Regions from separate parts of the Streptomyces sp. P9-A4 genome, predicted to be linked through region 2. Evidence: riboswitches for the same ligand, from Rfam matches in the RefSeq annotation. Region 2 holds a riboswitch; the other holds the start of a gene.
What was found. Region 2 has a riboswitch for glycine ahead of gcvT (glycine cleavage system aminomethyltransferase GcvT). Riboswitches for the same ligand answer to the same signal wherever they lie in the genome.
Positions count from the first base shown of each region.

Region 1: linked by a shared signal. The riboswitch ahead of gcvP (aminomethyl-transferring glycine dehydrogenase) and the one ahead of gcvT (glycine cleavage system aminomethyltransferase GcvT) in region 2 are both predicted to bind glycine.

Region 1 covers NZ_JAZIFY010000001.1:983,281-986,676, forward strand. Annotated here, with positions in the region: gene gcvP (aminomethyl-transferring glycine dehydrogenase) at 1-1,169, opposite strand, end outside; glycine riboswitch at 1,347-1,446, opposite strand; gene V4Y03_RS04370 (PRC-barrel domain-containing protein) at 1,560-1,934, shown strand; gene V4Y03_RS04375 (DNA polymerase IV) at 2,049-3,396, opposite strand, start outside.
Region 2 covers NZ_JAZIFY010000001.1:5,355,195-5,358,590, reverse strand. Annotated here, with positions in the region: gene V4Y03_RS24265 (enhanced serine sensitivity protein SseB) at 1-569, opposite strand, end outside; gene V4Y03_RS24260 (AAA family ATPase) at 694-1,356, opposite strand; glycine riboswitch at 1,509-1,608, shown strand; glycine riboswitch at 1,610-1,721, shown strand; gene gcvT (glycine cleavage system aminomethyltransferase GcvT) at 1,779-2,903, shown strand; gene gcvH (glycine cleavage system protein GcvH) at 3,001-3,378, shown strand.

The DNA of each region.
Region 1 (3,396 bases), 4.4 Mb from region 2:
TGGGTGAGCTCCACGCCACCGGCGGTCAGGCCGGCGGCCAGGATCGCGGCGTAGCGGTGGGTGCGGCGCGCGATGCCCCGGAGGCCCTCGGGGCCGTGGTAGACGGCGTACATGCCGGCCATGACGGCGAGCAGCACCTGAGCGGTACAGATGTTGCTGGTGGCCTTCTCGCGGCGGATGTGCTGCTCGCGGGTCTGGAGGGCCAGGCGGTACGCGCGGTTCCCGTCGGCGTCGACGGAGACGCCCACGAGACGGCCGGGCAGCGAGCGGGCGTGCTTGTCCTGGACGGCCATGTAGCCGGCGTGCGGACCGCCGAAGCCCATCGGGACGCCGAAGCGCTGGGTGGTGCCGACGGCGATGTCCGCGCCCAGCTCGCCGGGCGAGGTGAGCAGGGTCAGCGCGAGCAGGTCGGCGGCGACGGTGACGATCGCGCCGAGCTCGTGGGCGGCGTCGATCAGCGGCTTGATGTCGCGGACGGCGCCGGAGGCACCCGGGTACTGGAGGAGCACACCGAACACACCGCGCTCGGCGATCTCGGCCGGGATGCCCGCCGAGAGGTCGGCGACGACGACCTCGACACCGGTCGGCTCGGCGCGGGTCTCGATGACGGCGATCGTCTGCGGCAGGGCGTCGGCGTCGACCAGGAAGACACCGTTCTTGACCTTGCCGACGCGCCGGGCGAGGGACATGGCCTCGGCGGCGGCGGTGCCCTCGTCGAGCAGCGAGGCGCCGGAGGTGGGCAGCCCGGTCAGGTCGGCGACGACGGTCTGGAAGTTCAGCAGGGCCTCCAGGCGGCCCTGGGAGATCTCCGGCTGGTACGGCGTGTACGCGGTGTACCAGGCCGGGTTCTCCATCACGTTCCGCAGGATCACCGGCGGGGTGAAGGTGCCGTAGTAGCCGAGGCCGATCATGGGCGCGAGCACCTGGTTGCGGTCGGCGAGGTCACGCAGCTCGGCGAGGACCTCGGCCTCCGTGCGCGCGGACGGCAGGCCGAGCGCCTCGGTGTTCTTGATGACGTCCGGCACGGCGGCGGCCGTGAGCTCGTCGAGGGAGCCGTAACCGACCTGGGCGAGCATCTTGGCGCGCGCCTCGGCGTCGGGCCCGATGTGCCGCTGCTCGAACGGGATGCCCTGTTCGAGCTCGGAGAGCGGAGTGCGGTTGGCGGTCATGTACGGAGGCCTCCTGGTCGTCACGACCTGCGAGGGGCACCGCGGCGCGGGTACCCGGACGGCCTCCCCCTCTGTCATCTCAACCTGAGAGTTTCACCGGCACGCCTCACGGCACGCCGGCTTTCACCGTCGGTGAGAGCGCATGCCGTCTGACACCGCTCTGCTTTCCAGAGTGACCTCGTCCGCGCGGTACAGGGGCCTGAGAGATTCCGGGGAGGATTTGCTCCTTCGGCGTCCACCGGAAGGTTTCTCCGGAGGACTCTCCCGCACGGGGTCGACAGCCACAGCCAGCCTACCAGCGCGGTTGCGGCTGCCATCGCTCAAGTGGCCGACATCCCAGTTGTGCACTTTCGTAGGGGTGTAGAGCAGTTGCGACCAGTTGGAGGGACCGTGCAGACCGACATCGATCCGCGCAGCCTGATCGGCCGCAAGGCGTTCGACCGGAAGGGACACAAGATCGGAACCGTGGACGAGGTGTACCTGGACGACGCGACCGGCATCCCGGAATGGGCCGCGGTCCGCACCGGCCTGTTCAGCCGGGACGCCTTCGTCCCGCTGGAGCCGAGCGAGCTGGCCGGTGACGGCCTCCACGTCCCCTACGAACGCGCCCTCATCAAGGACGCGCCCGACTTCGGCGTGGGCCGCCACCTCTCCCCGGAACAGGAACTCCAGCTCTACCGCCACTACAGCATGGCCCTCCCGCCGCCCCCCACGGACACCCCGGACACGGACTTCGGCCGCCTGGCGGGCCAGGACGGCACCTGACCGAGAAGCCCGGCCCGCCGGGCGGGCCCGCCTCCCCGGCACGCCACGACATACCCGCACCGAGCCGCACGGGGCGGTGCGGGCCCAGCCGGGGCCGGCGGCCGGGCGCACCCCTCACGCCCCCACGTCACGACGCACCAGCGGCAACGGCTCCGACGGCTCCAGCTCCGGGTCGTCCACGGAGAACGTCCGCACCCGCCCCGGCCCGGACCACGGCTCCTCGAACCGCACCGTGACCCGCCCGACCCCGCTCCCCTGGACCCACCCGGCCCCGTACACCGCGTGCCGTACGTCATGGCCGGGCGACCAGTGCCGCTCCACGGCCCCCTCGGCCCCTCCGGAGCCCGCCTTCCCGCCCGTCACGGCCCCTGCGCCGGCGGGCGCCGACACGGCATCCTCCGCGGCCCCCTCCGCCACGCGGTCACCGGCTTCGGCGCCACCCCCCGCCTCCCCCTCCACGCGGGCTTCGGCCGCGCCCCGCGCCTCCGCCTGAGCGAACAGATCCTCCTGCGTGTAGTCCGCGAGCCCGCTCACCCCCACTCCGAGCAGCCGCACGCCCCCGGTCGTGTCCACGCCCTCCAGCAGCCGCCCCACCGCCTCCCGCACCACCCCCGGGTCGTCAGTGGGCCCCCGGAGCGTCTCGGACCGGGTCAGCGTGGAGAAGTCGTAGCGCCGCACCTTCAGGACGATGGTCCGCCCGGAGTGCCCCGAGGCCCGCAGCCGCCCGACGCAGCGCTCGGCGAGCCGCTCGACCTCGACCCGGATGCGTACCCGGTCGTGCAGGTCGACGTCGAAGGTGTCCTCGACGGACACCGACTTGGCGTCCCGCTCGGCCACCACGGGCCGGTCGTCGTGCCCCTGGGCCATCCTGTACAGCGAGGCCCCGTGCGCCCGCCCCAGCAGCCGTACGAGCTCGTCCTCGCCCGCCTCCGCGAGGTCGGTCACGGTGGTCATCCCGGCCCGCCGCAGATGCTCCCCGGTGGCCGGCCCCACCCCGGGCAGGATCCGCACCGACCGAGGGCCGAGCAGCTCGCGCTCGGTGCCGGGCTCGATCAGGACGAGCCCGTCGGGCTTGGCCTCCTCGGAGGCGATCTTCGCGATCATCTTGGAACCGGCGAGCCCCACGGAACCGGTGAGTCCCGTCGTCGCCAGGATGTCGACCCGCAGCCGCTCCCCGGCCGCCCGCGCGCTCGCGCCGTCGTCGGCCACGCCCCCGGCCTCAAGGTCGACGAAGGCCTCGTCGAGGCTGAGCGGCTCGACGAGCGGGGAGAGCCGGCCGAGCAGTTCCATGACCTGCTCGCTGATCGACCGGTAGAAGGCGAAGCGGGGCACGAGGTAGGCGGCGTTCGGTGCGAGCCGCCGGGCCTGGCCCATCGGCATGGCCGAGTGCACGCCGAAGCGGCGTGCCTCGTACGAGGCGGTGGCGACCACCCCGCGCGGCCCGAGGCCTCCGACGACCACG
Region 2 (3,396 bases):
GAGAGCTGGACGCCGACGAAGAGGGCGGGTTCGGTGCCCTCGACGCTGGCGAGGGCGCGGCGGGCGGTGACGACGACGCCGGTGGCCTCGAACTCGGCGGCGGCGGCGGAGAGGAAGTCGACGGGGTCGTCCTGCCAGTCGGGCTCGAAGAGGCGGACCCGGCCGCCGCTCGCGGGGCCGTCGAGCGGGGTGCGTCCGGCGCGGCAGAGTTCGACGACGGCGGGCGGGGGCAGCGGAACCCCGACGGTGCCGCCGGGGTTCACCGCGATGCCGAGCTGCGGGGGCAGGCCGCGGGCGAAGTCGCGGGCGGGGGCGACGGTGAAGGACATGTGGCCGCCGACGCAGGCGAGGAACTGTTGTTCGGAGCTGAACACGGGGACGTACGCCGCGCCGTCGATCTCCATGGTGGGGAGGTCGAGGTCGGCACTCTCGGCGCTGCCGCCGTTGGGCAGGGGCACCCAGACGGAGCTGCGGCCCAGTACTTCGACCAGCCGGCCGCCGGCCTCCGGGTTGCCGAGTGAGGCGGCAAGGACCTCTTCGAGCTCATTGCCCGGCCACGTCACGTCCACGGTCCCGTTTCCCCTTCTCGCACGGCCTGCCGCACCGGCCGCCCGGCAGCACCCTAACGCCGCCCCGGTGGCGGCGTGGCCCAAAGGGTACGGAACGCGGCGGCCCGGGGCCCGGGGGCGGCCGTCAGGCGGCCTCCCGGAAGCCGATCCTCCGCAGGGCGTCCGCCGCGTCCCGGTCGAGCAGGGTGGCGGAGGCGCAGCCGTGCGGCAGGCTGCCGGACTCGGCGGCCCGGACGAGCCGCGCGACGGCCCGCCGGTGCCGGGCCATGGCGTAGGCCGAGACGCCCCGGCCGCGGGCGCGCTGGCCGGCGCGGGCGGCGTCCGGAGTGACGTCGAGGAGCAGGAGGTGCAGGGCCCGGCCGCGGCGGCGGGCCTCGCGGGCGAGCCAGCCCCGCACCCAGGACTGGGTGCCGCAGTCGTGGACGATCACCCCGGCGCCGGAGCGCAGGGCGCGGCGGAGTCCGGCGTAGTGGGCGAGCCGGACGAGAGGGCGGTAGAGGGCGTACGGCAGGAGGCGGGGCATGCGGGCCTGCCAGCGCTCACGGGCGTCCTGGGAGTCGATGCCGGTGCCCTCGGCGACGCGCTTCATGAGGGTGGACTTGCCGCTGCCGGGCAGGCCCGAGACGACGACGAGGTCGCCGGCGGCGAAGGTGAGGGCACGGGGACCGCGGCCGCCGCGCTCGCGCAGGTCCCGCAGGAGCCGGCCCCGGCGGCGGGTTCTGGCACGGGCCCGCTGGGACGGTATGCCCGTACTCGGAGCGTATGCGCCGGTGTGCTGGAACCTCATCGCTTCTCCCCCCTGCCGGGCCTCAGGAGACCCTTGCCCAAGAAGTGTAAAGAAACAGTAATGAGACACAAGCGATTTGCCCCGCCGGGCCCTCGTGCAATGATGTGCGCGCCAGGCGCGCACAGTCGCCACACAATCGCATACCGGCCGCTCGAATCCGCGCGGGAGAGTTCCGGACCGCAGAGCGCGTCCGGGCGCCGAAGGAGCAAGACCCTCCCTTGAATCTCTCAGGCCCCGTACCGCGCGGATGAGGCAGATCTGAAAAGCGGGACACCCTGCCGTGTCCCCACCCAAGGTGCAAGCCGATCTCTCGGTGACGAGATGCTCTCGGTGAACCTCTCAGGTTCCATGACAGATGGGGAGGACGTCCTCGCCGTCATGTGTTCGTCACCGATCACGCCCTTGGGATCCGGGAGCCACCCATGAGCACTGCCCCCCGTCTGACCGCCCTCGATGCCCTGCATCGTTCCCTGGGCGCGACCATGACCGACTTCGCGGGCTGGGACATGCCGCTCCGGTACGGCAGCGAGCGCGACGAGCACGTCGCCGTCCGCACCAAGGCCGGTCTCTTCGACCTCTCGCACATGGGCGAGATCACCGTCGCCGGGCCGCAGGCCGTCGCGCTCCTCGACCACGCCCTGGTCGGCAACATCTCGACGGTGGGCGTCGGCCGCGCCCGCTACACGATGATCTGCCGGGAGGACGGCGGCATCCTCGACGACCTGATCGTCTACCGCCTCGGCGAGACCGAGTACATGGTCGTCGCCAACGCCTCCAACGCCCAGATCGTCCTGGACGCGCTCGTCGCCCGCTCCGGCGGCTTCGACGCCGAGGTCCGCGACGACCGCGACGCGTACGCCCTGATCGCCGTCCAGGGCCCGGAGTCCCCCGGCATCCTCAAGTCGCTCACCGACGCCGACCTGGACGGTCTCAAGTACTACGCCGGCCTGCCGGGCACCGTCGCGGGCGTGCCCGCGCTGATCGCCCGTACCGGCTACACCGGCGAGGACGGCTTCGAGCTGTTCCTCAAGCCCGAGCACGCCGAGGGCGTCTGGAAGGCGCTGACCGAGGCGGGCGCCCCGGTCGGTCTGATCCCCTGTGGTCTGTCCTGCCGTGACACGCTCCGCCTGGAGGCGGGCATGCCGCTGTACGGCCACGAGCTGACCACCGGCCTCACCCCCTTCGACGCGGGCCTCGGCCGGGTCGTGAAGTTCGAGAAGACGACGAACGAGGGCCGCTTCGTCGGCCGCGAGGCGCTGGAGAAGGCCGCCGAGCGCGCCGAGACCGCCCCGCCCCGCAAGCTCGTCGGCCTGATCGCCGAGGGCCGCCGCGTCCCGCGCGCCGGCTTCTCCGTCGTCAAGGACGGCGTGGTGATCGGCGAGGTGACCTCCGGCGCCCCGTCCCCGACGCTCGGCAAGCCGATCGCCATCGCGTACGTGGACGCGGCGCACGCCACGCCCGGCACCGAGGGTGTAGGTGTGGACATCCGTGGCACCCACGAGCCCTACGAGGTCGTGGCGCTGCCGTTCTACAAGCGCCAGAAGTGACGCGTCCGCGCCGGAAGTGACGTATCCGTCTCACTTCGCGTCTCACCCCGTAAGACCCACGTTCATCAGTACTCCCCCGATCCAGGAGAATCAGGCCATGAGCAACCCCCAGCAGCTGCGCTACACCAAGGAGCACGAGTGGCTGTCGGACGCCGAGGACGGCGTCTCGACCGTCGGCATCACGGAGTTCGCCGCCAACGCGCTCGGTGACGTCGTCTACGCCCAGCTCCCCGAGGTCGGTGACACCGTCACCGCGGGCGAGACCTGCGGCGAGCTGGAGTCGACGAAGTCCGTGAGCGACCTGTACTCCCCCGTCTCGGGTGAGGTCGTCGCCGCCAACCAGGACGTGGTGGACGACCCGTCGCTGGTGAACACGGCTCCGTTCGAGGGTGGCTGGCTGTTCAAGGTACGTGTCGCGGGCGAGCCGGACGAGCTGCTCTCCGCCGACGAGTACACCGCGTTCTCCGCCGGCTGAGACCAGGCCCGAGACCCC